4 regions of the Peribacillus sp. P4_D6 genome follow, and region 2 is predicted to be linked to each of the others. Evidence: riboswitches for the same ligand, from Rfam matches in the RefSeq annotation. Region 2 holds a riboswitch; each other region holds the start of a gene.

Region 1 (5,084 bases), on a different contig from region 2:
TCATCATAAATTAGCGGCTCTATCCCTGATACGGCATGACCATGGGCAGCTTCCATAATTGTACGGGGCTTCATGCCTTCGAGTACCCTGGAAAGTTCTTTAATATGTTCTGGTGTCGTGCCACAACATCCGCCAATGATATTGACCCATCCCTTTTCGGCAAATTGCTTCATTTTCTCTGCCAGGGATGTAGGTGATTCATGATAGTGGCCTTCTTCATCAGGGAGCCCGGCATTCGGATAACAGCTGATGGCGCTATTTGATATATCTGCAAGTGTCCTGATATGGTCTATCATGAATTCCGGCCCTGTTGCACAATTAAGGCCGACAGCTACGGGCTTCATATGTTCAACCGATAAATAAAAAGCTTCTATGGACTGGCCGGCAAGTGTCGTGCCCATCGGTTCGATTGTTCCTGATATGATGACAGGCACATCTTTTCCCGTTTTAGCGAATGCTGCTTTGATTCCAGAAAAGGCAGCCTTGACATTAAGCATATCCTGACAGGTTTCCACCAACAGCAAGTCTACCCCGCCATCCAAGAGACCCAGTGCCTGCTCTTCATAAGAATCTGTTAAAACATCAAAAGTCGTTCCGCCCGTTACGGAAAGCGTTTTTGTAGTGGGGCCCATCGATCCAGCTACATATCTTGGCCATTCATCATTGGAATATTTTTCACAAGCTTTAACGGCAAGCTCAGCTGAAATTTTATTTAGCTTGTAGGCAATCGTACTTATTTGGTATTCCTCAAGGACGATGCTGGTCGCTCCAAAGGTATTTGTTTCTATGATATCTGCACCCGCTGCTAAATATTTTTCATGAATGGATTGGATGATTTCCGGTTGCGTCAGTGATAAATATTCATTGCAGCCCTCGAATTGTTCACCGCCAAAATCGTCTGCTGTCAAATTCTCCGCTTGTAGCATCGTTCCCATCGCCCCATCAAGTAGGAGAATCTTAGAATTTAACTGATCTTGAATCGCTTTTTTATTCATGTACTGCCACCTCTGATGTCTGTTTACTATCGACTTTTCTAATATATTTCGTTAGTTCCGCCGTCATTTCATAGCGAAGGAATGGAGTGATTAAATATATGCCCTTGAATTTTTCCCTAGCCGCGTCCACCAGTTCCCGCGCGATATTCACCCCTTCAATCCTTGACTTTACAGGGTCATCCCCCGCTAGAGCCATGGCCCTTCTAACATTATCAGGCAATTTGATGCCTGGGATCTCATTATGGATGAATTCGGCGTTCCGGGTGCTTGTTAAGGGCATGATACCGATGAAAATCGGGGTTTCCAGATGTTTTGTCGCTTCATATACTTCTTCGATTTGCTCTACGGAATAAATTGGCTGTGTCAAAAAGGATTGAGCACCGCAGGCAATCTTCTTTTCCATTCTCAGTACGGCTTTATCCAGATATTTCACATTGGGATTAAAAGCTGCCGCAATTTTAAAATTTGCCCGTTGACCCAAACTTTGACCGGAATAGGAAAGACCTTCATTAAATTGTTTGACCATGCTTATCAGGTCAAAGGAAGATAAATCGTAAACCGAAGTGGCACCCGGGAAGTCCCCAATTTTTGAAGGGTCTCCGGTGATGATCAATATTTCGTTCAGCCRTACCGTCTGCAGACCCATTAAATGTGACTGCAGGCCAATCAAATTTCGATCACGGCATGTTATATGCACCATCGGATTTATATTCAATTGGTTCTTCAGTAAATTAGCCAGTGCATCATTCGATATCCTTGGTGAGGCAAGTGAATTATCCGCTAATGTAATGGAATCGACCCCTGCTTTTTTCAAAACCTCAGCACCAGTCATGAAACTCTCTATCCCTAGCTTTTTCGGTGGATCAAGCTCAACGAGAATCGTCCGTTCCGTTTTGGCCTTTTCGTAAAGGGGAAGTTCCAATTCCCTATCGTTCACCTCAATTACTTCTATTTCACGGGATTTCGTAAATTTCTCTTTCACGGGAGCCAAACTTCCAATTGCATGCTTTACAGCTTGAATATGCAGTGGAGTCGTTCCACAGCACCCTCCTATGATCGCGGCGCCTTGCTCACGAAGTTCCAGGGCACTAGAACCGAAATATTCCGGTACAGCTTTATAAACGAGCCTCCCATCGACATAATCCGGCAGGCTGGCGTTAGGGTAAATGGCAATCGATGCTTGCTTTGGCAAACTCACTTCTTCCAAGGCCCGAATCATATGATGTGGTCCAAGGCGGCAATTCACACCAACCACATCGGCACCCAATTGCTCGAGTTTTTGAAAGGCTTCATTTAAATGGATTCCATTTTGAAGATTACCCAGTTCATGCATCGAGACATTTGCGATAATCGGAAGTCCGGTTTCATTTTTAACGATTTGCAGGACGGTTTCCAGTTCTTCCAGGTCATAAAATGTTTCCAGGAGAATCCCATCAGGATTTTCCATCAACAGACTGTATAGCTGTTCACGAAAACCCCGTTTTATCTCTTCCATGCTTAAATCCGATTTCCTGATACTCCGCTGTGCCCCTATGGTGCCGAAGACGTATGCCTTTCCTTTTGCCGCTTTTTTAGCAAGAATGACTCCCTGGCGATTGATTCTGCTCACTTCATCTTCAAGTCCATACCGCTTCAATTTATTGAAATTGGCTCCGTATGTATTCGATTGAAGGATATCTGCACCAGCTTCCAGATAGGCTCGATGGATGGACTCTATTTGATCTGGGTTCGTGCAGTTTAATTCCTCATAACATTGATCAATGCCATTAGAGTAAAGCAAGGTTCCCATTGCCCCTTCCCCAACCAGCATTCTTTCTTTTAATTCTTTACGAAAATTCATCATTACACCCTCTCTCAAAAACAATCCTGTTTTTGTCGTATTCTATGAGTATGAGAGAAAAGGAAAAAAAACCTTCTCAAAGAAGAAGGTTTTTGAAACATTCTCCTCATCTATCAAGCTCTGCTTGCTGGATTTAGCACCTTTGCGTAAGCTGGTTGCTGAGGTTTCTTCGGGCCAGTCCCTCCACCTCTCTCGATAAGATCCATTTATATAATTTTCATAAGATTTCAAAATTTGATTATATTTAATTTACATTAATAGTCTGTCAATTTCAATACCTGATCGACATTTTTTTCACTTTTGCAAAAATCATTCAATCTTTTGCTGCTTGAACCCTCTTCAAGATCCTTTGTTTCCAGTCTTCCGCTAACGAGTCTAGTGTAAGTAAAGCCTTAGCACCTTCAAGCCCATCCCGTTTATGAAGGATGACCTCTGATGCGTAATGGACAGAAATTTTTTCTTGTAGACGATCTATCAGCACAATCTCGTTTTGTTTATTTATCGTTCCTTCTTGAAGTACTCTTGCAAAATAACCAGTGAAACTCGTTTTCAGCACGAGTTCCAAAAACTTAGGTTCTTGATTGAAGAGGGAAATGGTTGAACAAGGTATCCTCCCTTGGTTAATTTGAACAATCACATCGCCCATTTGATAAATATCGCCGATATATGTTGTTTCTTCCTTCATCCCCGCTATAGTTAAATTTTCACCGAATGCAGGGATATCCAGCTCTTTAGAGAATTTTTCATTCCATAATGAATAATGCTCAAATGGGTAAAAGCACAAAYCCCGATCAGGACCTCCATGGAACTTTACATTACCGACACCATCACCGATTATGCCAGCTTTAGTCACTTTCAAATTATCCTGTGCTTGTTTATCCATGGCTGAAAAGATATCGATATTCGAAAAAATTTCATGTTTCGGCTTCCCCGCATGTAGTGATTTGATTTTCCCATTTTCCATTTTGCATCTTCCATTCATATTAAATTTATATCGTCCTATATGTATAAATTATACTAAAAATCCATTTTATTCAGTACCTTTTTATATGTATATGAAATGAAAAAGCCATATGCGGCGTTAATGGGCTAAATATCATTGATTTCCAGAAAAATTCATAGGTTAGTTTCAGTAATTTAGTTGCTATTTCAGAATTAAATATGGTAGAATATGAACACAATATATAGTCGAAAACTACAACCGTTCGCCTATATGTTGATTTTCACGATTGAATTCCTCATTGTCGCTCTTTAGGGAGCGAATTTTTTTTGCTTTCGTTAATATCCACTATTTTCCTGTAATTCCATTCAGTTTCTTGCATCGTGATCGACTCACCTATTTGTACTTTCCTTCCCTCTTTATCAAGACCTTTTCATCTTATTAGAAGCCTGATTCCTTGCAAAAACAAGCAGAAAGCCGAGCGACATCGTCCGTCTTCCGCTCAGCTTCCTGTTTACGCTTGTTTCTTTTTTTTCGGTGCCGCTTTCTTTCGGGTCGTCTTTTTCTTTTCCGGTTCATCATGTTTTGTACGGTCTATGGATGCTTGTAGTGCCTCCATTAAATCAGTTACATTGTTGGAAACTGGTTCTTTTGTTTTCGCTGTAATCGTCGTCTGACCCGTTTTCTTTGATTCAATCAATTCTAGTAACGCGGTTCGATAGTCATCGGTGTATTTTGTCGGATCGAAAGTAGTCGTTAATTGATCTATCAATAATACGGCAGTATCGATTTCTTTTTTTACAATGGTATCATTGGCAGGGATATTCGGAACATCCGCTGTGGAGCGGACTTCATCCGGATAATGAATCGTTTCCATAACCAAGGTATTATCAACGACTCGGATCACCGCCATTTGTTCTTTGGAGCGAATGATGATTTTTGCCAACCCCACCTTATTCGATTCCTTGAGGGCCTGCCTCAAAAGGGAATAAGCTTTTATCCCCCCGTCATTTGGGGACATGTAATAACTCCGGTTAAAATAAATAGGATCTATTTCTTCAATTTTAACGAAATCCACGATTTCCACGGCTTTTTCTTCGTTTTGTTTTTTCAGTTGTTCTAGTTCATTGTCTTCCAATACAACAAACTTTCCCTTTGTATACTCAAAAGCGCGAACTATATCATCCTTCCCCACTTCTTTCTCGCATACTGGACAAACCTTTTCGTATTTAATCGGTGTATGACATTCCTTATGCAACGTCCTTAAAGATATATCCTTATCCTCCGTTGCAGCATGAAGTTTGATCGG
Region 2 (4,374 bases):
CATGGCGGTCTGCAAGCTGATGAAACAGGTGTCCGTGCCGTTCCTATCTACCAAAGCAATGCATACTTGTTCAAGGACACCGACCATGCAGCGAATTTATTTGGCCTAAAGGAGAATGGCTATATATATTCACGGCTTCATAATCCCACGGTCAGCGTTTTTGAGGAAAGAATGGCCTTATTGGAAGGCGGTATCGGCGGATTGGCAACGGCAAGCGGAATGGCTGCCATCTCACTTTCAATCCTGAATATTGCTGCTGCAGGGGATGAGATTGTTTCAGCCTCTACATTATATGGCGGTACGTATAACCTTTTCGAAAACACTCTTCCTAAATATGGGATCAAAGTGAAGTTCGTTTCTCCCGATGACCCTGAAAATTTCAAAAGGGCGATTACACCAAGAACTAAAGCCATTTTTGCTGAAACGATCGGAAATCCAAGTTTGAGGGTGCTCGATATTGAAGCGGTAGCGGAAATCGCCCACGAAGCCGGCATACCTTTAATCATTGATAATACCTTCGCGACACCGTATCTTTGCAGACCAATTGATTTTGGAGCGGATATTGTCATCCATTCCGCTACAAAATGGCTTCTTGGAAATGGAACGACTCTAGGCGGTGTCATCGTGGATGGAGGGAAATTCGATTGGAACTCGCCGAACTATCCTGGCTTCACGGAGCCTGACCCAAGTTACGACGGTCTGGTATACGCCGAGGCAGTTGGCCCTGCCGCATTCATAACGAAAGCCCGGGTCCAGTTACTACGTGATTTGGGCCCTGCGCTAAGTGCCCAAAGTGCATTCCAGTTTACGCTTGGACTTGAAACGCTGCATGTAAGGATGAAAGAGCATCTATCAAACACCAAGTCTGTCATCCAATATTTAAAAAACCATCCTGCCGTGACCTGGGTTTCGCATCCTGGGGATGAGGATCATCCCGATAAAGCCCTTGCGGATAAATATTTGCCAAAGGGAGCTGGATCTGTCGTGACATTTGGGATTCAAGGTAATCGCGAAGCTGGGGCAAAACTTATCAATTCGGTGGAATTATGGTCCCATGTGGCGAATGTAGGGGATGCGAAGAGCTTGATCATCCACCCAGCAAGTACGACCCATCAACAATTGAATGAGGCGGGTCTTGCGAAAGCGGGTGTAAGTGCCGATCAAGTCCGTTTATCGATTGGGATTGAAAATGTAGACGACTTAATAGAAGATTTGGAGCAGGCAATTGAAAAGGCGACGAACATCGTCTCCTTGACTTCCAAAACGCTTTAAGCAAAGTTCCTGTTCATTCTTGTACTAGAAATAATATACATTGCGCTCCTTTTTTATCTATGATAAAATTTCTCCATACTAAAGAACTTAATGATGTACAAATATTCTATATATTAGCTCTTATCAAGAGAGGTGGAGGGATGTGCCCGATGAAACCCGGCAACCGACAAGGAGATTTCCTTGGAAAGGTGCCAATTCACACAAAGTTTAATCACTTTGGAAGATGAGAGGAAGGCCTGTTTCTTCACCTGCCTTTCTGCTCATGCAGAAGGGTTTTTTCTATTTTAATTGGGAAAACTTTTACATGATAGGAGAAACAGACTAATAATGTAGAGAAATCAACTAAGTTCATAGGTTTTATTGGATAAAAGAGGTGAGGGTTAATGATTACATTGACGAAAGTCAGTAAGCTGTTCCGAACAGGAAAAGGAAACAGTGAGACGATCAAGGCTGTAAATAATGTGAATGTTGAAATAAATAAAGGCGAGATTTTCGGAATCATCGGTTACAGTGGAGCGGGGAAAAGTACTTTGATCAGAATGCTCAATGGATTGGAAACACCGACAGAGGGATCCGTTGTGGTGGCTGAAAAGGAAATTTCAAAAATTAAAGGGGCTCAGCTCCGTAAGGCCCGTCAAGAAATCAGCATGATTTTCCAGCATTTCAATCTATTATGGTCAAGGACCGTTCAGGAGAATATATCTTTCCCGTTGGAAATTGCAGGTATTTCTAAACCTGAACGCACCAAGCGTGTGAACGAATTGATCAAGTTAGTCGGACTTGAAGGCAGGGAAAAGGCCTATCCTTCGCAATTAAGCGGAGGGCAAAAGCAAAGGGTGGGAATAGCCAGGGCTCTGGCAAATGACCCTAAAGTGCTGCTGTGTGATGAAGCGACTTCTGCATTGGATCCGCAGACTACCGACTCCATACTCGAATTGCTTGTTGACATCAATCAGCGTTTGGGATTGACGATCGTCTTGATTACGCATGAAATGCATGTAATACGTAAAATCTGCCATCGCGTCGCCGTGATGGAAAGCGGGCAGGTTGTTGAACAGGGTCCTGTCCTGGATGTCTTCAAGAATCCTAAAGAACAAATGACGAAGCGTTTCGTGCAACAGGTAACGGAACCGGAAGAAACGAAAGAAACGATGGACCATTTGCTCGAACGCTATCCAGCCGGCAAAGTGATTCAATTGACCTTTGTAGGTGATCATGCAGAAAGCCCATTGATCACCAAGCTTGTACGTAACTTCGAGTTGGATGTCAATATCGTTCAAGGTAAGATATCCCAAACAAGAAGCGGTTCATATGGAACATTGTTTATCCATCTAGATGGCAAAGAGGATGAAATGCTCCGCGCAATCGAATTCATTAGAGCACAGCAGGTAGGCGTGGAGGTGATTACTCATGCTTGAAGAATTATTGCCGAATGTTGATTGGGAAGACATCATTGAAGCTACGAAAGAAACGCTTTACATGACAAGCGTCTCTGTAGTGGCAACCTTTTTTATAGGCATAATACTAGGATTGATCCTTTTCCTGACAGGGAAGGGTAATATGTGGCAAAACCGGGCTGTCAACGGAGTCATGAGTGCTGTCGTCAATATATTCCGTTCCATTCCGTTTCTTATTTTGATCGTGCTGCTCATTCCTTTCACTAAAGCGCTTGTCGGTTCCATGATTGGTGAGAACGCTGCACTGCCGGCACTTATTATCGGTGCTGCCCCATTTTATGCGCGGATGGTTGAAATCGGCCTTCGTGAAATCGATAAAGGTGTAATTGAAGCCGCTAAATCGATGGGGGCAAAAACGAGCACGATCATTTGGAAGGTCCTTCTTCCAGAGTCGATGCCTGCCCTTATTTCCGGGATTACTGTAACATCGATTGCATTGGTTGGATATACCGCAATGGCCGGGGTCATCGGCGCTGGCGGGCTTGGTAATCTAGCTTATTTGGACGGCTATCAAAGAAATCAAAATGACGTTACGCTTGTAGCGACAATCGTTATTCTAATTATCGTCTTCATAATTCAAATTATTGGAGATGTGATTACATCTAAATTGGACAAAAGATAAAGGGAGATGAATAGGATGAAAAAGTTTTTAGGATTTGCATTAATCTTAGTGTTATCTATCGCTTTGGCTGCTTGTGGAAGTGAAAAGGATAAAAGCGGCAGCGATACGGAAAAAGAATCGAAGAAATTAGTTGTAGGGGCATCCAATGTTCCTCATGCAGAAATCCTTGAGGAAGCTAAACCGCTTCTTAAAGAAAAAGGAATCGATTTGGAAATTGAAACGTTCCAGGACTATGTTTTACCGAATAAGGCGTTGAATGATAAGGAATTGGATGCTAACTACTTTCAACACATTCCATATTTAGAGGGGCAAATTAAAGAAAATGGATATGACTTCGTCAATGCTGGCGGAATCCATATCGAGCCGATTGCTCTATATTCACAAAAATATAAAAGCATTGATAAACTTCCGGAAGGCGCAACAATTATTATGAGCAGCTCTGTTGCTGATCATGGACGCGCTTTATCCCTTTTGGAAAAGAATGGCCTGATCACTTTGAAAGAAGGCATCGATAAAACGACGGCTACAACGAAAGACATCGTTGAAAATAAGAAAAACCTTAAATTCGATGCAGATTATGAAGCGGCGCTGCTTCCTAAAATTTATGAGAGCGGCGAAGGCGATGCAGTCTTGATCAACTCCAACTATGCAATTGACGCCGGTTTGAATCCGCTTAAAGATTCAATTGCGATTGAAGATTCCGAATCACCTTATGTGAATGTCATTGCCGTAAACAAAGGTGACGAAAATAAAGAAGCAATCAAAGCGCTTGTAGAAGTATTGCATTCTAAAAAAATTCAAGATTTCATTCTTAAAGAATACAAAGGTGCAGTTGTACCGGCGGATAAATAATTCGAGAATGGCGACCTGATTTAATTCAGGTCGCAGTTTAAAAAGGTTTCGGAATGGTCTAAACTGTACCCTATGTAAAGGACATTTTTAAAAAAGGTTATGCCACTTGGAGAAGGTGATTTCTGTATTGAACAGGAGTCATCTTCTTTAAGTTCCATTGATATCTGAAAT
Region 3 (15,055 bases), on a different contig from region 2:
AGTGGGGGCCGGATTGGCAACGGCCGGAGCCATTCTGCAAGGGGTCCTTCGAAATCCGCTGGCTTCTCCAGATGTGATTGGGGTAACAAAAGGGGCCGGATTGGCAGCAGTTATCGTCATTGTTTTATTTCCGCAATCGCCCATTATCATACTGCCTCTTTCAGCATTTATCGGAGCGGCGGTCATGGCTGCCATTTTGATGATATTTGTTTATAAAAAAGGAGCTCAACCAAATACGATAGCTTTGGTCGGAATCGCTTTAGGGGCCATATGTCAAGCTGGCATAGAGTATTTCATGGTCAAGTTCCCGGATGATGTAAACACGACACTGCTGTGGTTGACTGGCAGTCTATGGGGAAGAGGATGGGATCAAGTATTCATTTTGCTACCATGTCTTATGCTTGTACCGGTATTGATTGCATTAACTTCAAAAATGGATGTACTGAGCCTTGGAGACGATATGGCCACAGGTCTCGGTGAAAGGTCAAAATTACTGCGTTATATATTGTTAAGCGTTTCAGTCATATTGATCGGAGTCTGTGTAGCTGCGGTTGGTTCAATCGGGTTCATTGGTTTGATCGCCCCCCATATTGCAAGGAGAGTGGTGGGGTCAAAATTCAAGGTTTTACTTCCCGCTTCAGCTCTTTTTGGTTCTATCTTTCTACTTGTTGCCGATAGCCTGGGAAGAGGATTATTCCCTCCAATAGAAATCCCTGCCGGAATTATCACTGCGGTGATTGGTGTACCATATTTTTTATATCTATTGCGCCGTGAAAGAAAAATAACATAAGGAAGGCTGAATATCATGACAACATTATCAGCAGAGCATCTTTCGCTCTCTTATGGGGCAACTCAAATCATTGATAATATCGATTTGGAAATTCCTGAAGGTAAGATCAGTATAATCATTGGTTCCAATGGTTGTGGCAAATCTACGATTCTGCGGTCCCTAGCTAGATTATTGATGCCGCAGCAAGGCACGATCTATTTAGATGGAAAGTCCATTCATCAGCAATCTTCCAAAGAAGTGGCCAAGAAATTGGCCATCTTACCCCAAGCTCCGGAAGCTCCGGAAGATTTAACCGTTAAAGAACTATGCTATTATGGCAGGCATCCGCACAAAGGCTTATTTTCCAGACAAACCCCAGAAGATCATAGGATTGTCGAACGTGCCTTATCAGCAACAAAAATGACGGAGTTCGCTGATCGGACATTGGATGCATTATCTGGAGGACAAAGGCAAAGAGCATGGATTTCGATGGCCTTGGTACAAGAAACCGACCTTTTACTGTTAGATGAACCGACAACCTATCTGGATTTAGCGCACCAAATTGAAATATTGGAATTACTGCGCGATTTAAACGAAACGTATGGACGCACGATTGTCATGGTTCTGCATGATTTGAATCAAGCGGCACAGTATGCCGATCATCTGATTAGCATCAAGCAGGGAAAAATCTATAAAGAGGGACCGCCTGAAACGGTATTCACAAAAGAGATGATCAAGGACGTTTTCAGACTGGAATGCTGTATTATTGAAAACCCTGTTGATCAAACGCCTCTATGCATTCCCATAGGTTTATCTCAGGATTAGAAAACTAGCGCCGTCGTACCGAAATAATTAAGTCAACATATTCATTGTTGGCTTTTTTTCTTATTTACGAATGTTGGTGAGGAGTTGCCAAGATATTTCAGATCAAGAGGTTAAATGTTAAAATGGAAAGACTTATATATTAAAGGAGACTATTATTTTGGAAGCCAAATGTATTAAATTCTATGAGTTTGGGGATCCGCAAACGGTTTTAAAGGTTGAAAATAAATGTATTCAAAAACCTCTCGAGGGGGAAGCCCTCGTCCGGATGATCACACGTCCCATTAATCCGTCTGACTTGCTGCCCATTCGCGGTGCCTATTCCCACCGAATCCCCTTGCCTTCCATACCTGGTTATGAAGGGGTCGGCATTGTTGAAGAGGTGGGTCCAGCAGTTTCGAAAGAGCTGATAGGCAAGCGTGTACTGCCCTTGCGCGGTGAAGGAACCTGGCAGGATTATGTTAAAACATCAGCGGAGCTGGCCATCGTCATTCCGGATTCGATTGAAGACCACATAGCAGCGCAATTATATATAAATCCGGTAACCGCATGGCTAATCTGTACAGAAGTATTAACTTTGAAACCGGATGATGTATTACTCGTAAATGCTTGCGGATCTTCCATTGGCCGTATACTCGCCCAGTTATCCAAGATTCTTGGATTTAAGCTGATTGCTGTAACGAGAAACGATAAGTATACGGAAGAACTGCTTGAACTTGGTGCGTCATATGTGATCGATACATCCCGATCATCATTGCATGATACAGTGATGGAAATGACGAATGGGCGCGGTGCGAAAGCGGCCATAGATTCAGTGGGCGGCATCGATGGTTCAGAACTAGCTTTTTGTGTACGGCCTAATGGCATCTTATTAACGATTGGCCTTTTATCAGGACAGTCAGTGAATTGGGCGGAAATTTCACGAAGGACAAAAGTGGATGTTAAAATGTTTCATCTTCGGCATTGGAATCAGCAGGCTTCCGTTCGAACTTGGCAGGAAACATTTAACCTTTTGATGGGGTTCATTGCTGATGAAAAGTTGAAGTTCATGATGCCCGTTTCCCACTACAGCCTTAAAGATGTTAAGGAAGCGATTATTGTCACGAGCAATAAAGGGAAGATATTTTTAAGCAGCTGATTTCACAATGGATAACCACTTAATTGAAGCATTCATCTTGCTGCTCTTCCAATAGGTTCCTAAGGTAAAGTGAAATGGCCCCTGATAATATGGAATTACTTGATTACCTGTAAGGTGCTAGTTTAGAATGCGGAATAGGACATGTTGATACTGATACGACTTTGGAGGAAATACTTATGAAAACAATATATGTGAATGCTACATTTTTTACGATGGACAAGGAAAACCAAATCATTGAAAACGGCATGATGATTGTACAAGATCATACCATATCCTACATTGGCCAGCATGATGAACAGCAATTGGCAGATGCAGATCATGTGGTCAACCTTGGCGGGAAATGGATCATGCCAGGCCTTGTGAATGCCCATTCGCATATAGTAATGACCCTTTTACGCGGTATCGGGGACGATATGCTGCTGAAGCCATGGCTTGAAACGAAAATATGGCCGATCGAAAGCCAGTTTACAACGGAAATCGCCACTGTAAGTTCACAGCTTGGCATTATGGAAATGATGAAATCAGGAACCACGACATTTTCGGATATGTTCAATCCTAATGGAATAGATGCCGGTGCCGTCATGGAGACGATAGGCGAAACAGGAATGCGCGGAGCCTTTTCCTATACGATTTTCAGCTTGGGTACCGAAAAAGACCAAAAAGCGAACCTCATGGGGGCTGAGCAGTTTTCAAAAAACTATAAAGCATTTGCCGATGGCCGCCTGACTACCATGGTCGCACCACATAGCCCATATGCCTGCACGCCTGAAGCGATCATGGAAAGTGCACGAATTGCAAAAGAGAATGATTTGATGGTGCACATCCACGTATCGGAAACGGACTTTGAAATCCTCGACATCGAAAAACGTTACGGATCACGTCCTGTCGAGCACCTTCGCCGTCTAGGCCTGTTCGATCAGCCCACCGTCATGGCACATGGTGTGGTCCTTAATGATGAAGAGCGGGCGATCCTAAAACAGCATGATGTTCGCGTTGCCCATAATCCAATCAGTAACCTGAAGCTCGGATCTGGGATAGCCGATGTCGTCAGCCTTCTTGATGCAGGCATTAAAGTGGGAGTGGCAACAGATGGCGTTGCCTCCAATAACAACTTCGATATGTTCGAAGAAATGAGGACAGCCGCATTACTGCAAAAAGGAATGTATAAGGATGCCACAAAATTCCCTGCCCAAACAGCACTCGCCATGGCCACAAGAATGGGCGCCGAAGCGATAGGCATGGGTCACACAGGATCACTGGAAGCTGGTAAAAAAGCAGATTTCATCACCATTTACCCATATAACAAAGAACACCTGCAGCCACTGAGAGAAGCCTATTCGCACCTTCTCTATGCAGCACGCGGAAATGACGTATGTGATGTATACATTGATGGAAAAGTGGTAGTGAAAGATGGCCGCTGCTTAACGATCGATGAAGAAAAAGTAATCGCCGAAACCAATCGTCTGCAAGGAACCCTATCACGATAACACTGATGGGAAAACAACCGGATGCACAGAAGAAAGGAGCTGTTATTGCAGCTCCTTTTTTTTATGGACTCGATGATTCATTTTGAGGAACTTATTATTATGTTTTAGTAAGGAATAGTTCGCATCGGATGGCAGTCAAAAAGGAATTACCGCTAGTATTGTGGATTGAACTACCCGCCACTAATCGACCTTATGGTCTGATTGAAGTGGGGGATTCCTAAGAACATTAGCCTATAGGCCAATTTTTAATTAGGCTAACCCCGTCGTTCCGACGGTTAGAAGCCTTATGGCTTCGTTCATTAGATTAAGTCCTGCGTTAATATCTCGATCGTGGTGAGTAAAACAAGAAGGACAATCCCATTCACGAAGTTTCAGATGTTTAACGTCTTTATTTTGGTACCCGCAGCTAGAACACAATTGGCTAGAAGCAAACGTTTTTGATACGGTCACGATTTGTTTACCATACCATCTTGCTTTGTATTCCAACATTTTTTTGAATTGGTACCAAGATACTTCACTAATCGCTTTAGCTAGTTTGTGATCTTTCATCATATTGGACACTTGCAAGTCTTCCATTCCAATAACATCGTGGTTTTTGATGATTTCGGTAGAGACTTTATGTAAGTAATCCATTCGGGCATTTGAAATTTTTTCGTGTAGGATGGCCACTTTTCGTTTTTGTTTTTGATAGTTTTTAGCTTCAGACAATGGGTTATTTCGATTCAAAGCTATTTCTTGTCGCCTTGAAAGAATCCGTTGTGCTTTGGCCAATTTTTTTTCGACCGTCCGGAAGAATTTTGGGTTTTGATAGACCGTACCATCTGAAAGAATTGCAAAGTTCTTCAAACCAACATCTACACCGCACGAACGATTCGTTTTAGGATGTACTTGTACATCGGTTTCGGCTAAAACGGAAATGAAGTATTTACCTGAAGGGTTCCGCCTGATTGTGGCATTGATGATTCGCCCTTCGACTTCGCGGCTTTTAGCAAAACGAACTAAACCGAGTTTGGGCAATTTGATTTGGTTTCCAATCATTCCGATATTTCCATTCGTATGTTTAGTCGTGTAGGACTGGACCGGATTCTTTTTTGATTTGAAGCGTGGAGACTTGTTTTGCTTTTTATAATATCGGCTATAGGAATCTGCTAAATTTTCCACCGATTTCTGTAAGGCAATACTGTCTACTTCTTTCAGGAAAGAATATTCTTTCTTTAAAGCTGGAAGTTCTTTGATTGTTGCGTATTTATTCACAAAAGATCCTTTCCATTTATTAAAAGGTAATTGGCCGTTCTGCTTCATTTCTTCACAGATATACCAGTAAGCATCTTTCTCATTTTGTTTGCCTAAAAAGAAGTTATAGACAAAACGAGAGCAGCCAAATGTTTTATTGATGAGAACTAATTGTTCTTTCGTTGGATAGATTCGAAATTTATAAGCTTTGTTTACGACCATTGGTTTCACCCCCTTATTGTTATTATCAACCAGAGAACGTACGTTTGTCAAAAGGATACTTTGGTTTAGGCCAACCGCCATTCATCTCCCCCTTACCGCTGGGCTCTCGCCCTTCACACGCTTGAAGAGGGAGTCTTCTGGCGGGAAATGATAAAATTGTTCTTAGCACTTAGAAATCCGTCGTGAGTCCAGTTTCTTTGAAATATATAAACAAAGTAAGCAAGTTAAAAATATTAATAAGAAAATAGGGATGGCAAAAACGGTTAAAAACGAAAATATGAAAAAAATGCCGCTTACCGCAAATATGAGCCAACTGCTAATCAGCAAGCAGCTGGATAAAAAATCTTTAACCGCATGGATCATGTTTCACCAATGGTTGAAAAAGGAGGACAAGATGAATGGACAGGGAATCTTCGTTGTTAAAAGAGCATTTGTATGAGCTGGAGGAGAAATTGTTAAACTCTGAAGTTCGTACATCTCCAGAGGAGCTTTCATCATTATTGAAAGATGATTTCTTTGAGTTCGGCAGTTCGGGTAACATATGGTCAAAAAGCGATTTTATTGGGCAAGAGGGAGCCGGAGCAGTGAACATGACCCTAAGTCAATTTGAGATGCATCCATTGTCTGATGATACCGTGTTAATTACATACCGGATTTTTGATGAAGATAAGCTGGAACATACCTTAAGAAGTTCAATCTGGAAATGTGCGAATGGAAGATGGCAGATGTTTTTTCATCAAGGCACAAAAACAAAAGGGCCCTTTTAAGACTTTTATTTATGAAAAAGAAAGTTTTCCCTGCTTGAAAACTATTTCACTAAAATGATAAGGATGGATGAAGTTGATCTTTCGTACCATTGATACGGACAAAGATAAAGATACTATCATTAAATTCCGGAAAGATTCCTTTATTGTAAGTTTTGGAACTGATGCGGGTTTTGGATATGAACATGCCTATCTGCAACGAATGGAAGAAAGGGTCCGCAAATTTCCGGATGGACAGGTGATCATTGAAAAGGACCAAGAACCGATTGGACAAATGGAACTTCAAATTCGGGAGTACGAAGGAACTGAAATTGGCTATGTGAATCTATTTTATCTTATTCCCGAATACCGCAGTAAAGGCCTTGGCAAGGAATTGGTCCGCTACGCAGAAAACTTTTTCAGGCAATTTAATGTATCCGAATATCACTTAAGGGTTTCTCCGGATAATCAAAGGGCGATTTCTTTATATACGAATTCAGGCATGGTGAAGATAAGGGAAGAAAATGAAAAATACCCTGTATGGAGAATGAGCAAATCATTATAAAAGTAGAAATATAAAATATATTGATATAATAAAAAAAGTATCGATTCACTATACTATGAAACTATTTATCGCGATGAAAAATATGGTTGACTTTAGCGAAATTAGAATATATAGTGAAGGACATAATTAAATATAACGTTAATTCTTATCAAGAGATGTGGAGGGACTTGGCCCTATGATACCTCGGCAGCGGGTTTTTACTTTTGTAAAAATACTGTGCTAATTCCAACGGACGAAAGTTTGAAAGATAAGAAGGAGCTTTTCTTAGATAATTAATTTAAGAGTTTACTCTTTTTTATGTCTAAAAGAGGCCTCTTCTGTCTGATGACGGAAGAGGCCTCTTTTGTTTATTCAAAATGTATATGGTTATTTGGAGAATGGGTGCATTACTCATGAGTTTCGCGCAATAATCGTGAGTTTGGTGTAATTACTCGTGAGTTTGGCGCAGTTACTCGTGAGTTTCACGTAATTACTCGTGAATTTGGTGCATTTACTCGTGAATTTTGCAGTTTTACTCGTGAATTTCGAAAATGTAACCCTATCATTATGAAACGTTGCAAAGCTCTTCTCTCTGGATAAGGAATTCGTACAAATAAACAGCATGGGGGGAGATTGGATGATTGAGTTTCAGGATGTTAAGAAGGTTTATCAAACAAAGAAACAGACTGTCGAGGCTTTGAAGGGCATTGATTTGACAGTGGAAAAGGGGGATATATTCGGGGTAGTCGGTTATAGCGGGGCCGGAAAGAGTACGTTGATCAGGTTGGTCAATTTGCTTGAACATCCTTCAGATGGTTCGGTGATTGTTGGGGGCAAGGATTTAACCAAATTAAGCCCGAAGGAATTACGGGCAGAAAAGAAAAAAATCGGGATGATCTTTCAGCATTTCAACTTACTAAACTCAAAGACTGTTTTTGATAATATTGCCATGCCGCTGGTATTATCGGGAACTCCGGCTAAGGAAATCAAAAACCGGGTAGGCGAGCTATTGGAGTTCGTTGGCTTATCGAGCAAAGCAAAGAGTTATCCGGAACAATTATCCGGCGGGCAAAAGCAGCGGATCGGCATTGCGAGGGCATTGGCTACGAATCCATCGATCTTATTGTGTGATGAAGCTACGTCGGCATTGGATCCACAAACAACGAGTGCAGTTCTGCAGCTCTTAAAAAAAATTAATAAAGAATACAATATCACCATCCTGCTAATCACTCATGAGATGTCTGTCATTCGGGAAATTTGCAATAAGGTAGCGGTCATGGAGGGCGGCTGCGTCGTTGAACAAGGTTCGGTTTTCGAAGTTTTTGCCAAGCCGCAAACGGATATTGCAAAAAACTTCGTGAGAACGGTCATACATGACGAAATTCCACAAAGTTTCTTAAAAAGCATAGGGTCCCATATCCCGATTATTTGGAAAATTAATTTTATTGGAACTACTTCGGGTACTCCTTTACTTTCAACCATCTCGAAGAAATATGATGTTCATTTAAGTGTCTTATCAGCCAATATTTCTGAAATCCAGGAAACGCCTTTCGGGAATTTGATCATCGAAGTGACAGGGAGCAAAAATGAGGTCGACAAGGCTTATCAATATATTAAAGATGAGGGGATTCTCGTCCAGGAGGTGCAAGTATAAATGGGTAATACGCTTTGGGGTATGGAAATAACGGCAGAGCAGCTGTCGACAGCTTTCGGTGACACACTTTATATGGTAGCCATCTCATTGATATTTTCCGGATTGATTGGGCTTCCGCTCGGTATCCTGCTTGTCATTACAAGAAAGGGTCACATCCTGGAGAATAAATGGATTTTTAATGTATTGAATCCGATCATCAATATCCTGCGGTCCGTTCCTTTCATCATCTTGCTTGTAGCACTCATTCCGTTTACAAGAATGATTGTCGGCAGTGCGATCGGAACGAATGCGGCCATTGTTCCGCTAATCTTTTACGCGGCTCCTTATATTGCCCGGCTTGTGGAAAACTCGCTGTTGGAAGTGGACAAAGGGATCATCGAGGCAGCTCAGGCGATGGGGGCGACAACATGGCAAATCATTTACCGCTTTTTGATTCCCGAGGGACTTAGTTCGTTAATCCTGACATTTACAACAGCGACAATCGGGCTTGTTGGATCTACGGCGATGGCAGGTGCTGTCGGTGCAGGCGGGGTCGGGGATTTAGCCTTGGCTTACGGTTACCAAAGGTTCGATACGATGACGATGATCGTCACAGTGGCGGCGCTCGTGATCATCGTTCAATTATTGCAATCCACCGGGAACTTTGTTTCAAGAAAAATAAGAAGAAGATAAAACGAACAGGAGGCAGGAAAAATGAAAAAAATCTTATTAACGATCATGGTATTGGCATTGGCCATCGTGGCTGCAGCATGCGGGAACGATGAGGGTGCATCAGGGAGTTCGGATGATGTGAAAACTGTGAAAGTCGGTGTCAGCAGCGGGGATACGAGAACATGGGAATACATTGTCGACTTGGCGAAAGAGGAAGGACTTAATATCGAACTGGTCACTTTCAATGATTATATCCAACCGAACCTTGCGTTAAGCGAAGGTGAAATTGATGCCAATTCATTCCAAACTGTCGCCTATTTCGATGAATTCGTTCAAGATCAAAATCTGAAATTGGAGGCCATCGGGTCGACTGTCATTGCACCTATGGGCCTTTATTCGAAAAAACATAAAAGTCTCAAAGATCTTCCGGATGGTGCTACGATAGCCGTTCCGAATGAAGCAACAAACTTTGGCCGGGCACTGCTCCTGCTTCAGGAAGCTGGATTGATTACATTGAAAGAAGAATTCAATGGATCGGGATCATTGGAAATCATTAAGGAAAATCCGAAAAACTTGAAAATCCAGCCTGTTGCTGCCGGCAATACACCGCGTCTATTGGATGATGCCGATGCTTCAGCCATCAATAATAACTTTGCCGTCGAAGCAGGCCTTACATTAAAAGATTCTTTATTCCATGAAAGTAAAACGGCGAAACCATATATTAATATCATTGCAGTTAAAAAGGGAAATGCCGATCGTCCTGAGCTGCAAAAATTAGTGGAGCTTTATCAATCGAAAGAAGTGGAAGCGTTCATTGAAAAAACGTTTAAAGGAAACACCATTCCTGCCTATGTTTCTGTAGATGAATTAGTGAATTACCAGGACGCTTGGACAAAACCAGCTAATGAAAAGTAATGGATCATTCAAGAAAAAGGGGAGATTAAGACATGGCGAGAGAATCAGTGCTGAAGCAGCATAAGCAAATCATTGAAGATCATATCGACCTTCATTCCGAATTATATATCGAAACGAGCCAAGCCATTCATGCCAAACCTGAAATTGGGAATCAAGAGTTTTTCGCCTCGGATACATTAACCGGAATACTTCGAAATGAAGGATTTGAAGTGACCCGCAATATTGCCGGGCATGAAACAGGGTTCATCGCCAAAAAAATCTCTTCAAAGAAAGGACCTACAATTGCCTTTTTAGCCGAGTATGATGCATTGCCGGGTTTAGGCCATGCTTGCGGCCATAATATCATCGGCACAACGAGTGTGGCGGCAGGCATTTCCCTGGCTCAAGTGCTGGAGGAAACGGGCGGAGAGGTGATCGTTTTCGGAACACCGGCTGAAGAGGGCGGGCCGAATGGAAGTGCAAAAGGAAGCTTTGTGAAGCACGGTCTATTTGATGGGGTGGATGCGGCCATCCTTATCCATCCTGCAGGAAAAACGGGTGTAACAAGTCCATTTTTGGCAGTCGACCCCCTTGATTTTCATTTTTACGGGAAGTCAGCACATGCAGCAGCTGCACCTGAAGAAGGCGTGAATGCACTTGACGGGGTGATTCAGCTGTTCAATGGCATTAATGCTTTGCGTCAGCAGCTCCCGGCCGAGGTCAAAATTCACGGAATCATCACCAATGGCGGGGAAGCGCCTAACATCATTCCTGAATATGCTTCCGCCAGATTTTACATTAGAGCAACAACATGGAAACTTTGCCAAGAAGTATCCAATAAAATACGTGCTGTTGCTGAAGGGGCAGCACTTGCCACAGGAAGCACGGTTAAAGTGGAACGTTTCCAAAATGAAGTACTCGATTTTGTCATCAATCCAGTTCTGGATGAACTGCTAAAAGAAGAACTGACTCAATTAGGAGAAGCGGTGGCTCCTCGAAAAGAGAGTGGCTTTGGCTCGACGGATGCAGGTAATGTAAGCCATGCAGTGCCGACAGCACATCCTTATATAAAAATTGGACATGATGAGTTGATTGCCCATACGAATGAATTCCGCGACTGTGCCAAATCTCCTGCTGGAGACAAAGCCATCCTGACCGGAGCAAAAGCTCTAGCACTTACAGGGTATAAATTGCTTTCGGATAAAGACCTGTTGAATCAAGTGAAAGCGGCATTTCATGAAGCGAAGCAAAAATAAATAAGATGCAGGAAAAAAATAGTTGACTACGGAGCATGTAGTTAGTATTATAATAATACCGAGTAATTAAATAGGAATTATAGGTTAATTGACCGGAAAACCGGAGACTTTTCTTTCATGTAAAGAGGTGTCTCCGGTTTTTTGTGAATGGGAAAGTCAATACGTATTAAAAAGGAGGATTTATCATGGGGCTATTATTGCGTAAAGCCATTGAGAAAAAAAGGAACTTCCTGATCAATAAGTTGATTAACAAGGGAGTTTATAAAAAGAATGACATCCATCTATTTGAATTGACCTTAACCGATTTAGAGAATGAATATATTAAAATAAGCAAAACCGAAGAGAAGGAATCCGACGATCATTCCCCCTGTCTAGGGATACATTTCATATAATATCAGAATAAAAGGAGAGGGTGAAATGAGGAAGGGTGTGGAAGAAAGGCGGAAGGAATTAATCTATAAACTTATGATCCATACTGTAAATAAAACGGTGGAACAGCTTATGAAGTTAACCTTGAAAGAATTGGAAATAGAATATAAAAAGGTTCAAAATGACTGTCACCCCCATAGTGATGCGGGTTCGATACATTGGGTCCATACAAAACGGCAGTAGGGTGAATGTGGAGCCTTAATTCACCATAAAAAATTTCATCATTTTGCTAACGGCTGCTTGTGCTGATTCTGCATGATATTTTGAATGGTAAGGGTCGCTGAATCCGTGTCCCCCCATGAATTTATGAACTTCGACATCCTTACTTTCTAAAGCTGAAATTAACTCGTCGACATTAAAGGATGGCTCTTCTAGCGGGAAAAATAGCAGTGCAGGGCATCGTGGCGCCAATTCTGCATAATTCCTAATACGCGAACCGTAGTAACCAACAATTCCATCGACACACTCTTCCTCACTGCACAGCCATGCTACAGTTGCCCCTGCACTGAATCCAAGAATGAAAATCTTTTGGTATGCATCTTTTATATCCGATACTATATCCTTTATCTTATATAAAGCACCCGTGAAACCTACGTTCTCCATAAAATGCCGATAAGCAGCATCCTCTTCGGAATAATCAAATGGCCTCTCACGTTCTAACAAATCCGGACAGATCACATCAAAACCCTGTTTTGATAATAACTCACAAAAATCCTGCATATGTCGGTTCAGGCCATATATTTCGTGAATGACAATGATGACAGTATCGGACTTTTTCTGTATGTTCAGCATGTATAACCTCCTAAAACTGTGTAAAAATTAAAAACTAGATAGATAAAAGCCAACCAATAATTTTCATCCTTAACTATTACAAATCATAAGTACATTACCATCAGGATCTTGAAAGTTAAAATAAGCAAAGTCTCCAATACGCTCTATTTCTTTAACAATACGTATGTTATTACCCTTAATGAATTTATAGGCTTCGTCTATATCCTTTACGTAGAAATTAAACAATACATTGTTGGATGGTTCGAATCTAAAATCAGGATCTAATGTATGGTCATCTAACGTTAATCCAGTTTCATATGTTATAGGAATATTGTAAACCGGCGATTCTACAGAATCACTATTATGAGGAATGCCAAGGAGATTACTATACCATCCAACTGATTTTTTAAAATCTTTAACATGAATGAAAACATTGTTAACTTTAGGGTAAATAGGAGAATTTATAGATAAAGAAAAGGTTGTTTAAGACAGCCCTTATCGTTAGCTATTCCAAATGCGTAGTACTATTTGAAAATCTTATAAGTTTGTATGGATGATCAGTATACTCAAGAAGATGTATTCCTGTATTATCAGAATTGAACCACACATCATTAATTGCGGGTGGTAATTGAAGAAAGCTTTCAATTATTTTAGTAATCATCCCTCCGTGGGATATAATGGCAATTCGTTTATAATTAGCACTGTTCTCTCTAATATAAGCGAGTACATTTTGAGCTCGTAATCTAAAATCTAAATTATTCTCCCTATCCTGCATCTCTCGTAAATCTTCCAGAAGTGTGACTGGACATTTGATAGTATTTGATAAAGTTTCGGCAGTTTTACTAGCACGAAGCAAGGTGCTTGACCATATAAGTTCTGGTGGAAACTCTTCGGAAACACGTCTGCACATTTTTTCTACTTGTTTAACTCCCTTAACAGTTAGTGGTAAGTCAGTAGTTCCTTTGTAATTTTCTTCTAGAAAATCGTCTTCTGATTCACCATGCCGAATTAATAATATCTGCAAGATATCACCTCAATTTTGTTTATTTATCCCAATTTATAATTCTACTCAACTTTAATAAAACCTTTAAAAGAATAAAAATTGAGCTATTAGTTATATCTTTAAACTATACATTAATGGTATAAGATCGTATCATGCCCTTTTTCACACGTTTATATGATTGTGGTGCTGTTAACAAGTAAGTTTCAGCACTCCTGAAGATAAGTTAACCCTTGAAATAGCAAAACAACCACGTGACAAAATTGTAAGACGGCAGCTTAAACTGTTAGGAAGAACGATGGCGATATATTTCCTTTCTCTTTAATATGTAAGAAAAAGAGGAAGGTTGGGTATGAAATGGACTTTTTTGAGTTGAATACCAATGTATTCAGAATGATCAATGACTTAGGGAAACAGTACGATTATTTAAACCCTTCTGCCATTTTCATTGCCGAGTACATGGTATTTTTATTAGCTTTGGTAGTCATCTTAATATGGTTCACTCGAAATGAACAGAGTAGGATGATGGTTGTTTGTGGGATGATTACGTTTGTAATGGCTGAAATGATGGGGAAAATGGCAGGGAGATTACATTCGAATAATCAGCCATTTGCCGAATTGGCCAATGTTAATCAGTTAATTGAAAAAGCAGTGGATAATTCATTTCCAAGCGACCATACGATCTTGTTTTTCTCGTTTTGTGTATCGTTTTGGCTTTTCAAAAGAGGATGGTGGTTATTATGGATCATGCTGGCTTTCCTTGTTGGCATTTCCCGTATTTGGGTAGGTGTCCACTTTCCGGCGGATGTGCTGGCAGGAGCAATACTGAGCACCATTTCAGGATTGGCGGTATACCTTATTGTTCCTAAAATAAGCTTGATTCATAAATTATTAGGGGGATATAAGAGGTATGAAGAAATGGTTCTATCCCCGTTAACTAAATCGAAGGAAAAAAAATCAAAGGATTTGTAAGCGGAAACAGGGTTGCTAAGGCAGCCTTTTTTTATAATACAAAAATATCCATATGGTGATCCTGATGGTAAAATTAAGCGAAAGCAATCCAGCGCAATGGGGGTCTTAATATTGATTGATATCCAAGAAATCAAAGACATTATCAGGCATCGCTATCCATTTCTTTTAGTTGATAGAGTTTTGGAACTGGAAGAAGGAAAGAGGGCGGTGGCCATTAAAAACGTCACGGCAAATGAAGAGTTTTTTTCTGGTCACTTTCCCGATTACCCAGTGATGCCAGGTGTGTTGATCGTAGAGGCATTAGCACAGGTAAGTGCTGTTGTCATGCTTACAAAAGAAGAAAATAAAGGGCGGATCGGGCTTTTGGCCGGGATCGATGGATGCCGTTTTAAAAGGCAAGTAAAACCAGGGGACCAATTACGTTTAGAAGTGGAGATTACTCGCTTGAAAGGTCCTATCGGTAAAGGTAC
Region 4 (6,289 bases), on a different contig from region 2:
GGACATGGGATGGCGGCAAATCCAATTCGGTCTTCCCAGAAAGAGCGTTTCTTTTCGTATCGACTGTTGGGGCTTTCCTTAATGTTATCTTCAATATTGAAGCGAAAAACCTTTAAAGCCCCCAGACTGTCCATGAATCATTCATGGACAGTTTTTTGCGCCTCCTTCACAAGGATTCATGGTCCTTGGCATTGCTTCGTTCGACTAACCATTTAAAGTATAAAGGCATGTGAATTTTCCATGCCTCTGCTAAGTTCAATACTGATACTTGTGGGTTTTTGGTTTATAATAACAACCATCTAGCCTTTTGAGGAGGGATTCCATGAATGAATATAAAGTAACGGTCAGGAATGGCAGTACCTTAATTTTGTCGGAAATCATTAAAGCTGAAGATGAAAGAGAAGTCCTTGGCACTCTTTTGATTTCCAGCGAATTATTTAATCAACCATTTACTGATATCAGGATTTTAGAAAGCTGATTTGTGCCTGCCCATTCCATTTGATACACTGTAATAAATCTTAATACGGTGGCGATATTATGTGTGGACGTTTCACTCTTTTCACTGACATAGAAGAAATAAAAGAACGGTTTGATATCCAAGGGTCATTTGATGAGGAATACCAATTCAGCTACAATATTGCTCCCTCCCAATCCGTGCTCTCCGTCATTAATGACGGGGTAAGGAACCGACTTGGATATCTTCGGTGGGGACTCATTCCTTTCTGGGCAAAAGACGAAAAAGCGGGCTACAAAATGATCAATGCCAGAGCGGAAACCATTGCTGAGAAAGCAAGCTTCAGGAATGCGTATAAGAAGAAGAGATGCTTGATAATCGCTGACTCTTTTTATGAATGGAAGAAGACACCAGAAAGAAAAATACCGATGCGGATAAAACTGAAGAATCATGCTCCATTTGGAATGGCCGGTCTCTGGGAATCCTGGAAATCTCCTGAAGGCATCAGCATCTATTCGTGCTCTGTTATAACAACTGTGCCAAATGAGCTAATGACCAGCATTCATGACCGCATGCCTGTCATCCTAAAACCAGAAGATGAAAAAGATTGGTTGAATCCTTCCATTAATGATCCTGCATATCTGCAACAGTATTTAAAATCATTCGATTCGGAACAGATGGAAGCATTTGAAGTATCGAATGATGTGAACTCGACTAAAAATAATTCACCTAACCTAATCCAACAAATTTGCTGAGAGGTCATTATACCTCTCAGAATGTAGACAACTCGATGAAGATCGAGTTTGTCTGCATTTTTTTTATGGTTTTTACAATTTGACGTCGCCTCAAGGCACTCGCTTTTCCCCCAGGAGTCTCGCACACCCGCTCCAATCAACTTAGATCTCTTTATAAACAGTAAGGAGTGCATGTGAAACACTTTAAAAATTAACCCTTGCGAAAATAGACAAAATGCTGTACTGTTATATTTGCTTTTCAAAACGACTTTCGATGTCACGAACTCAGGCAAGTTTCCAGCGTGGTACTTTTCTGGCAGGCATCGTAATTTTTAAATAATTATATAATGTAATCTTCTTATCAAGAGAGACGGAGGGACTGGCCCGAAGATGTCTCGGCAGCGGACTTAAATGGAGTGCTGTGCCAAATCCAGCAGGCTGATTTTCGCCTGAAAGATAAGGAGGGTGTTTTTTATAAATTAAAAGACCTCTTCTTGTTATTAAATAGAAGGGGTCTTTTTTTATGCCAGTTTTTTGCTACAGCTCCATGACTGGAAAATCAGGTAGGTTCAAATTGGAGTTATTTGCGAAAACTGTTAATAGAATAAGAGCTGTGACACATGTCGCGGGAAAAATAAAAAGAGGTGTACATCATGAGTGCAAACAATAAAGGGAATCCATGGGCATTGATCCCATTTGTCGTATTTTTAATTTTATTTATTGGATCCGGAATCATCACTAAAGATTTTTATTCATTTCCGGTGATTGTAGCGATTTCCATTGCATCGGCAGCTGCATTGGCGATGAATCGGAAAGAGACATTCAATGAAAAGGTTGATATCTTCTGTAAAGGTGCCGGGGACGCCAATATTATGTTAATGGTTATCATTTTCCTTTTGGCCGGCGCTTTTGCCGAAGTTGCCAATGGCATGGGGGCAGTTGAATCAACCGTGAATCTTGCCTTAGCTGTTTTCCCCCAAAATCTATTAATGGTGGGGATTTTCATCATCRCATGTTTTATTTCTCTATCCATGGGGACAAGCATGGGAACGATCGTTGCCCTGGCACCTATCGGGGTAGGGATTAGTGAACAAACTGATATTTCACTTGCCCTTTCAATGGCAGCCGTTATTGGTGGTGCGATGTTTGGGGATAACCTTTCATTCATTTCAGATACGACAATCGCTGCTGTCCGAACTCAGGGAACGAAAATGAAKGATAAGTTTAAAGTGAATTTTTTCATCGTTTTACCTGCAGCCATCATCACATGTGCCATCCTAGGAATTTTAACGATGGGTGAACAGGCTGACATTTCCCAACAGTCTTATGATTGGGTGAAGATTCTTCCGTATCTTTGCGTATTGGTCACTGCATTGGCAGGAGTCAATGTGTTCTTGGTCCTTTCCATAGGAATCGTATTTGCCGGAATCATCGGCTTGGCTGATGGTAGTTATCAACCGTTGGGTATCATTCAAAAAGTTGGAGAAGGAATGGCGGGAATGTATGAAATCTCCTTCCTTGCCATTTTAATTGCAGGTATGGTAGCTGTAATCAAACATAATGGTGGCATTGACTATTTACTCCACCTAGTGACACGAAATAGCAAATCGAAAAAAGGGGCGGAATTCAGCATTGCGGGGCTTGTTGGTTTAACGAACCTTTCAACGGCAAATAACACGATTTCGATTATCATTGCCGGGCCACTTGCCAAAAATATTTCTGAAAAATATGGGATTGATCCGCGAAAATCGGCGAGCGTCCTTGACATTTTTGCATGTTGTATCCAAGGGTTGATCCCATATGGAGCACAACTGCTTGTTGCAGCAGGGGTAGCAAAAATTTCTCCGTTAAGCATCTTGCCGTATTCATATTACCCAATCCTGATTGGACTTTGTGGCATCATTGCCATCCTGATTGGTTTTCCACGGTTTCAGCCGGGAAATGATGAAATGAAGAAACGTACCTCTTAAAAAGAGAATATAATAAGAAAACACCCTGAATCACTGGATGCAGGGTGTTTTCTGTATGGTAAATACATAAACATAATAAAGTTTTCTCATACTTTTCAATTTTTTTGCTTAATTCCGGTCCAAATTAATGATGGTTGTGTGTGAGACACCTGTCATGAATAGAGGACAACACCAACTAAACCGGAAAGAATAATTATATAGGCTGGATGCCAGCGTAATTTCATTAGGGCAAATAACGATAAACCAAAAACGATTAATAAGCTTATCGTATGCCATGAAAAGTTCACGGCTATCATATGATTGGAAAGTGCTAAACTGATCGCTGCAAAGATGATCAAACTAGTGACAATCGGTCTTAATCCATAAAACATGGATTGAATAACTGGATAATGATTCAATTTGCTGAAAAATGTGGCTATAACGGTTACGAATATAATGGCAGGAAGCAAGATTCCTAGAGCAGATGATATGGCTCCTGCTAACCCAGCAGTGGAATAGCCAACGAGAATGGCACTATTGGCGGTGACAGGTCCTGGGGACATTCCGGAAATGGCGATTATATCGGTGAATTCCTGCGTTGTCATCCATCCATGCTGTGAGACTTCCGATTCTATTACGGGAATCATGGCGTATCCGCCTCCGAAAGATACAAAGCCGATAATAAAGAAGGTGCTAAACAACTCCCACAATTCCATCATTCCATCACATGCTTTCTTAAAAATTAGTTAGACCCTATTTTGTGTTACCTATATGCCAGCACCCATGAAAGGTTCGAAATCATTTTCTTCTATTTTCCTATCTTTTTTGTCCATCTTGACATCGTAACCTAATTTTCTCTTAATGGAGATGGTCACAATACCCGCTAGAGCTCCTGCTAATATAACCATCACAGGGTGAAGAAAGAAGAGGACGGGAATTCCTGCTATTAAAATACAGAAAGTTGATTTGTCTACAACTGCGGTTTTTCCTATCTTGATAGCCGCATAGGCGATGATGGCTACAATGGAAGCTCTTATCGATATGAATGCGGATTCTACCTTCGGATTATCCTGTATGAAAAAATACACAATGCCCAGGAGCAGAACAATTAAAAAGGTAGGTAATGAAACACCGATCATGGCTGCCAATGCCCCCTTCATTCCGGCAATTCGATGGCCGATAAAGGTGGCGGAGTTAATGGCGACAGCTCCCGGTACGGACTGAGATAAAGCAAAAACATCCGTAACTTCTTCGCTTTTCATCCATTTTCTCTTTACGACCACTTCATTTTCGATTAAAGGGATCATCGCAAACCCGCCTCCGAATGTGACAGGTGCTATTTTAAAAAAGGTCCAAAATAATTGGAATAGAGTTTTCCATTGTCCTTTCATTGACATCAGTCACTTCCTTTGCATGCTTTGTTTAATTCTTATCATTAACATATCAAAGAAAAAGGGCTGGGTAAATTGCAACAAAATCATCGGGTATAACAAAACGTTATACCCAGAAGATTTATCCGTTTTATTAGAATGCCGCCAAAAATTGAATACCCTTAGAATGTATCTCACTATTTTCATTTCACCATTTACCTAATGATGCTATCATTTTAATAAACTATCTAAAAACATGGAGGTCGTTTTCTTGAAATTGGAAAATCTGAAAATGTTTTGTTTAGTGGTGGATGAAGGAAGTATAAGCCAGGCAGCGAGGTTAAGTTTCTTATCACAGCCGGCTGTAACACGGCAGATCCATCAACTGGAAAATTATTATAACACTTTGTTATTCGACCGTGAGGAAGGAAGGCTGAGAGTTACAGAAGCAGGAAAGCTGTTATACCCTTTTGCAAAAGCCATAGTAAATGACTTCAACCATTCAAAAGAAGTGATTCAGCAATCGACGGGGAAGTACAATGCAAATCTCATAGTAGGGGCTTCCTTGACTATCGGTGAGTATTTATTGCCTAGCTTGCTTGGGAGATTCAAAAAACAACAGCCAGAAATAAAAGTGACATTGACGATAAAAAATACGCCCCGGGTTCTGGAGGATCTTTCAAACGATGTCATTGATTTGGCCTTGGTGGAAGGACTTGTGGAAAACACCGATTTTATTGTAGACAAGTTCGCCGAAGACGAATTGATATTGGTATGTCCATCCGACCACCCATGGAAAGACAGAAAAGAAATTCAGCTAGAGGAATTGGGAAATGAAAGGATGATTTGGCGTGAATCCATTTCCGGAACACGGCTTATCGTAGAAAATATGCTAAGGGAGTATGGGGTTTTAGAAAAAATTGAAAGCTACATGGAGATTGGTAGTACACAAGCGATAAAAAGTGCGGTTGAAGCCGGACTTGGAATCAGCATTTTGCCAAGGTTGACAGTGGCAAGAGAATTGGAGCAAGGCTTTTTGCGGGAAGTGGATATATACAGAATAAATATGGCAAGAAATTTATGGCTAGTCAGGAAAAACAAGCGTTTTAATAAAATAGGGGTGTCTAAATTTGTTGATTTTCTTCAATAAGGATGGGACGCTGCCTTTGTTCACTCTTACAATTGGCAGCGTTTTCAGTTTCGTGATTAACGGCGTGGCCCCGGCAGCTAGCAAAAGTCATGGTAAATTGAATATACAGCATTGATTATAAAAGCTCTTCTCTATCGGGGGGGCATTATGTATTTGGTTATTCAGTCTTCGGTTAGACAAACAAAGGGGTTAATGGGCATAATAAAAGATCTAATGATGGTTCGGAGATGATATAGCGTGGAGTTAAAGGAAATAAAGAAGCTCGCCAATGCATTAAATGAAACAGCAACTTGTATATTGCTTGCAGTCTCGAACGAAACCGATGTCGGCTCCTATTCGTGCAATTGATGAAATCCAGGTACAAAAGCATAAAGCTAGTCTTGTCTGCCCACATTGCGACAGCCATTTTGTTGTGCGATTTGGTAAATACGTTATCAAAACATGTGCTGGAGAGGTGAAACAGCAGCGTTACAGCTGTAAAGCCTGCCATCAAACCTTCAACGACCTCACAAACACGCCTCTTCAACGCACCAGAAGACCACATAAATCTAAACGGGCAGTTTTGTTGAACAAGTTGTAAATTTTAAAGTAAGAGCATTTCTTTGTAATGAGAAGTGCTTTTTATTTTTGTT

The links. A riboswitch is a leader RNA that binds a small molecule or an ion and turns the genes downstream of it on or off. The one in region 2 is predicted to bind S-adenosylmethionine.
Region 1: linked by a shared signal. The riboswitch ahead of AC1DVB_RS24155 (bifunctional homocysteine S-methyltransferase/methylenetetrahydrofolate reductase) and the one ahead of AC1DVB_RS00020 (methionine ABC transporter ATP-binding protein) in region 2 are both predicted to bind S-adenosylmethionine.
Region 3: linked by a shared signal. The riboswitch ahead of AC1DVB_RS07420 (methionine ABC transporter ATP-binding protein) and the one ahead of AC1DVB_RS00020 (methionine ABC transporter ATP-binding protein) in region 2 are both predicted to bind S-adenosylmethionine.
Region 4: linked by a shared signal. The riboswitch ahead of AC1DVB_RS23910 (Na+/H+ antiporter NhaC family protein) and the one ahead of AC1DVB_RS00020 (methionine ABC transporter ATP-binding protein) in region 2 are both predicted to bind S-adenosylmethionine.

The regions. Positions count from the first base shown of each region.
Region 1 is NZ_JBFUIQ010000164.1:331-5,414, reverse strand. It holds partial or broken gene metH (methionine synthase) at 1-995, opposite strand, end outside; gene AC1DVB_RS24155 (bifunctional homocysteine S-methyltransferase/methylenetetrahydrofolate reductase) at 988-2,835, opposite strand; SAM riboswitch class I at 2,939-3,037, opposite strand; gene AC1DVB_RS24150 (MOSC domain-containing protein) at 3,149-3,799, opposite strand; gene ku (non-homologous end joining protein Ku) at 4,290-5,084, opposite strand, start outside.
Region 2 is NZ_JBFUIQ010000001.1:138-4,511, reverse strand. It holds gene AC1DVB_RS00025 (O-acetylhomoserine aminocarboxypropyltransferase/cysteine synthase family protein) at 1-1,272, shown strand, start outside; SAM riboswitch class I at 1,390-1,502, shown strand; gene AC1DVB_RS00020 (methionine ABC transporter ATP-binding protein) at 1,656-2,690, shown strand; gene AC1DVB_RS00015 (methionine ABC transporter permease) at 2,683-3,351, shown strand; gene AC1DVB_RS00010 (MetQ/NlpA family ABC transporter substrate-binding protein) at 3,367-4,203, shown strand; partial or broken gene AC1DVB_RS00005 (IS3 family transposase) at 4,301-4,374, opposite strand, start outside.
Region 3 is NZ_JBFUIQ010000014.1:55,308-70,362, reverse strand. It holds gene AC1DVB_RS07455 (FecCD family ABC transporter permease) at 1-790, shown strand, start outside; gene AC1DVB_RS07450 (ABC transporter ATP-binding protein) at 806-1,594, shown strand; gene AC1DVB_RS07445 (zinc-dependent alcohol dehydrogenase family protein) at 1,752-2,729, shown strand; gene AC1DVB_RS07440 (amidohydrolase family protein) at 2,906-4,216, shown strand; gene tnpB (IS200/IS605 family element RNA-guided endonuclease TnpB) at 4,466-5,671, opposite strand; gene AC1DVB_RS07430 (nuclear transport factor 2 family protein) at 6,070-6,438, shown strand; gene AC1DVB_RS07425 (GNAT family N-acetyltransferase) at 6,506-6,979, shown strand; SAM riboswitch class I at 7,122-7,233, shown strand; gene AC1DVB_RS07420 (methionine ABC transporter ATP-binding protein) at 7,596-8,612, shown strand; gene AC1DVB_RS07415 (methionine ABC transporter permease) at 8,634-9,284, shown strand; gene AC1DVB_RS07410 (MetQ/NlpA family ABC transporter substrate-binding protein) at 9,306-10,178, shown strand; gene AC1DVB_RS07405 (M20 family metallopeptidase) at 10,211-11,413, shown strand; gene AC1DVB_RS07400 (Fur-regulated basic protein FbpA) at 11,599-11,805, shown strand; gene AC1DVB_RS07395 (Fur-regulated basic protein FbpA) at 11,831-12,025, shown strand; gene AC1DVB_RS07390 (dienelactone hydrolase family protein) at 12,041-12,634, opposite strand; gene AC1DVB_RS07385 (VOC family protein) at 12,704-13,066, opposite strand; gene AC1DVB_RS07380 (histidine phosphatase family protein) at 13,119-13,637, opposite strand; gene AC1DVB_RS07375 (undecaprenyl-diphosphatase) at 13,971-14,585, shown strand; gene fabZ (3-hydroxyacyl-ACP dehydratase FabZ) at 14,697-15,055, shown strand, end outside.
Region 4 is NZ_JBFUIQ010000158.1:658-6,946, forward strand. It holds gene AC1DVB_RS23900 (hypothetical protein) at 323-478, shown strand; gene AC1DVB_RS23905 (SOS response-associated peptidase) at 538-1,209, shown strand; SAM riboswitch class I at 1,544-1,651, shown strand; gene AC1DVB_RS23910 (Na+/H+ antiporter NhaC family protein) at 1,842-3,158, shown strand; gene AC1DVB_RS23915 (chromate transporter) at 3,311-3,856, opposite strand; gene AC1DVB_RS23920 (chromate transporter) at 3,905-4,534, opposite strand; gene AC1DVB_RS23925 (LysR family transcriptional regulator) at 4,779-5,657, shown strand; partial or broken gene AC1DVB_RS23930 (transposase) at 5,895-6,201, shown strand.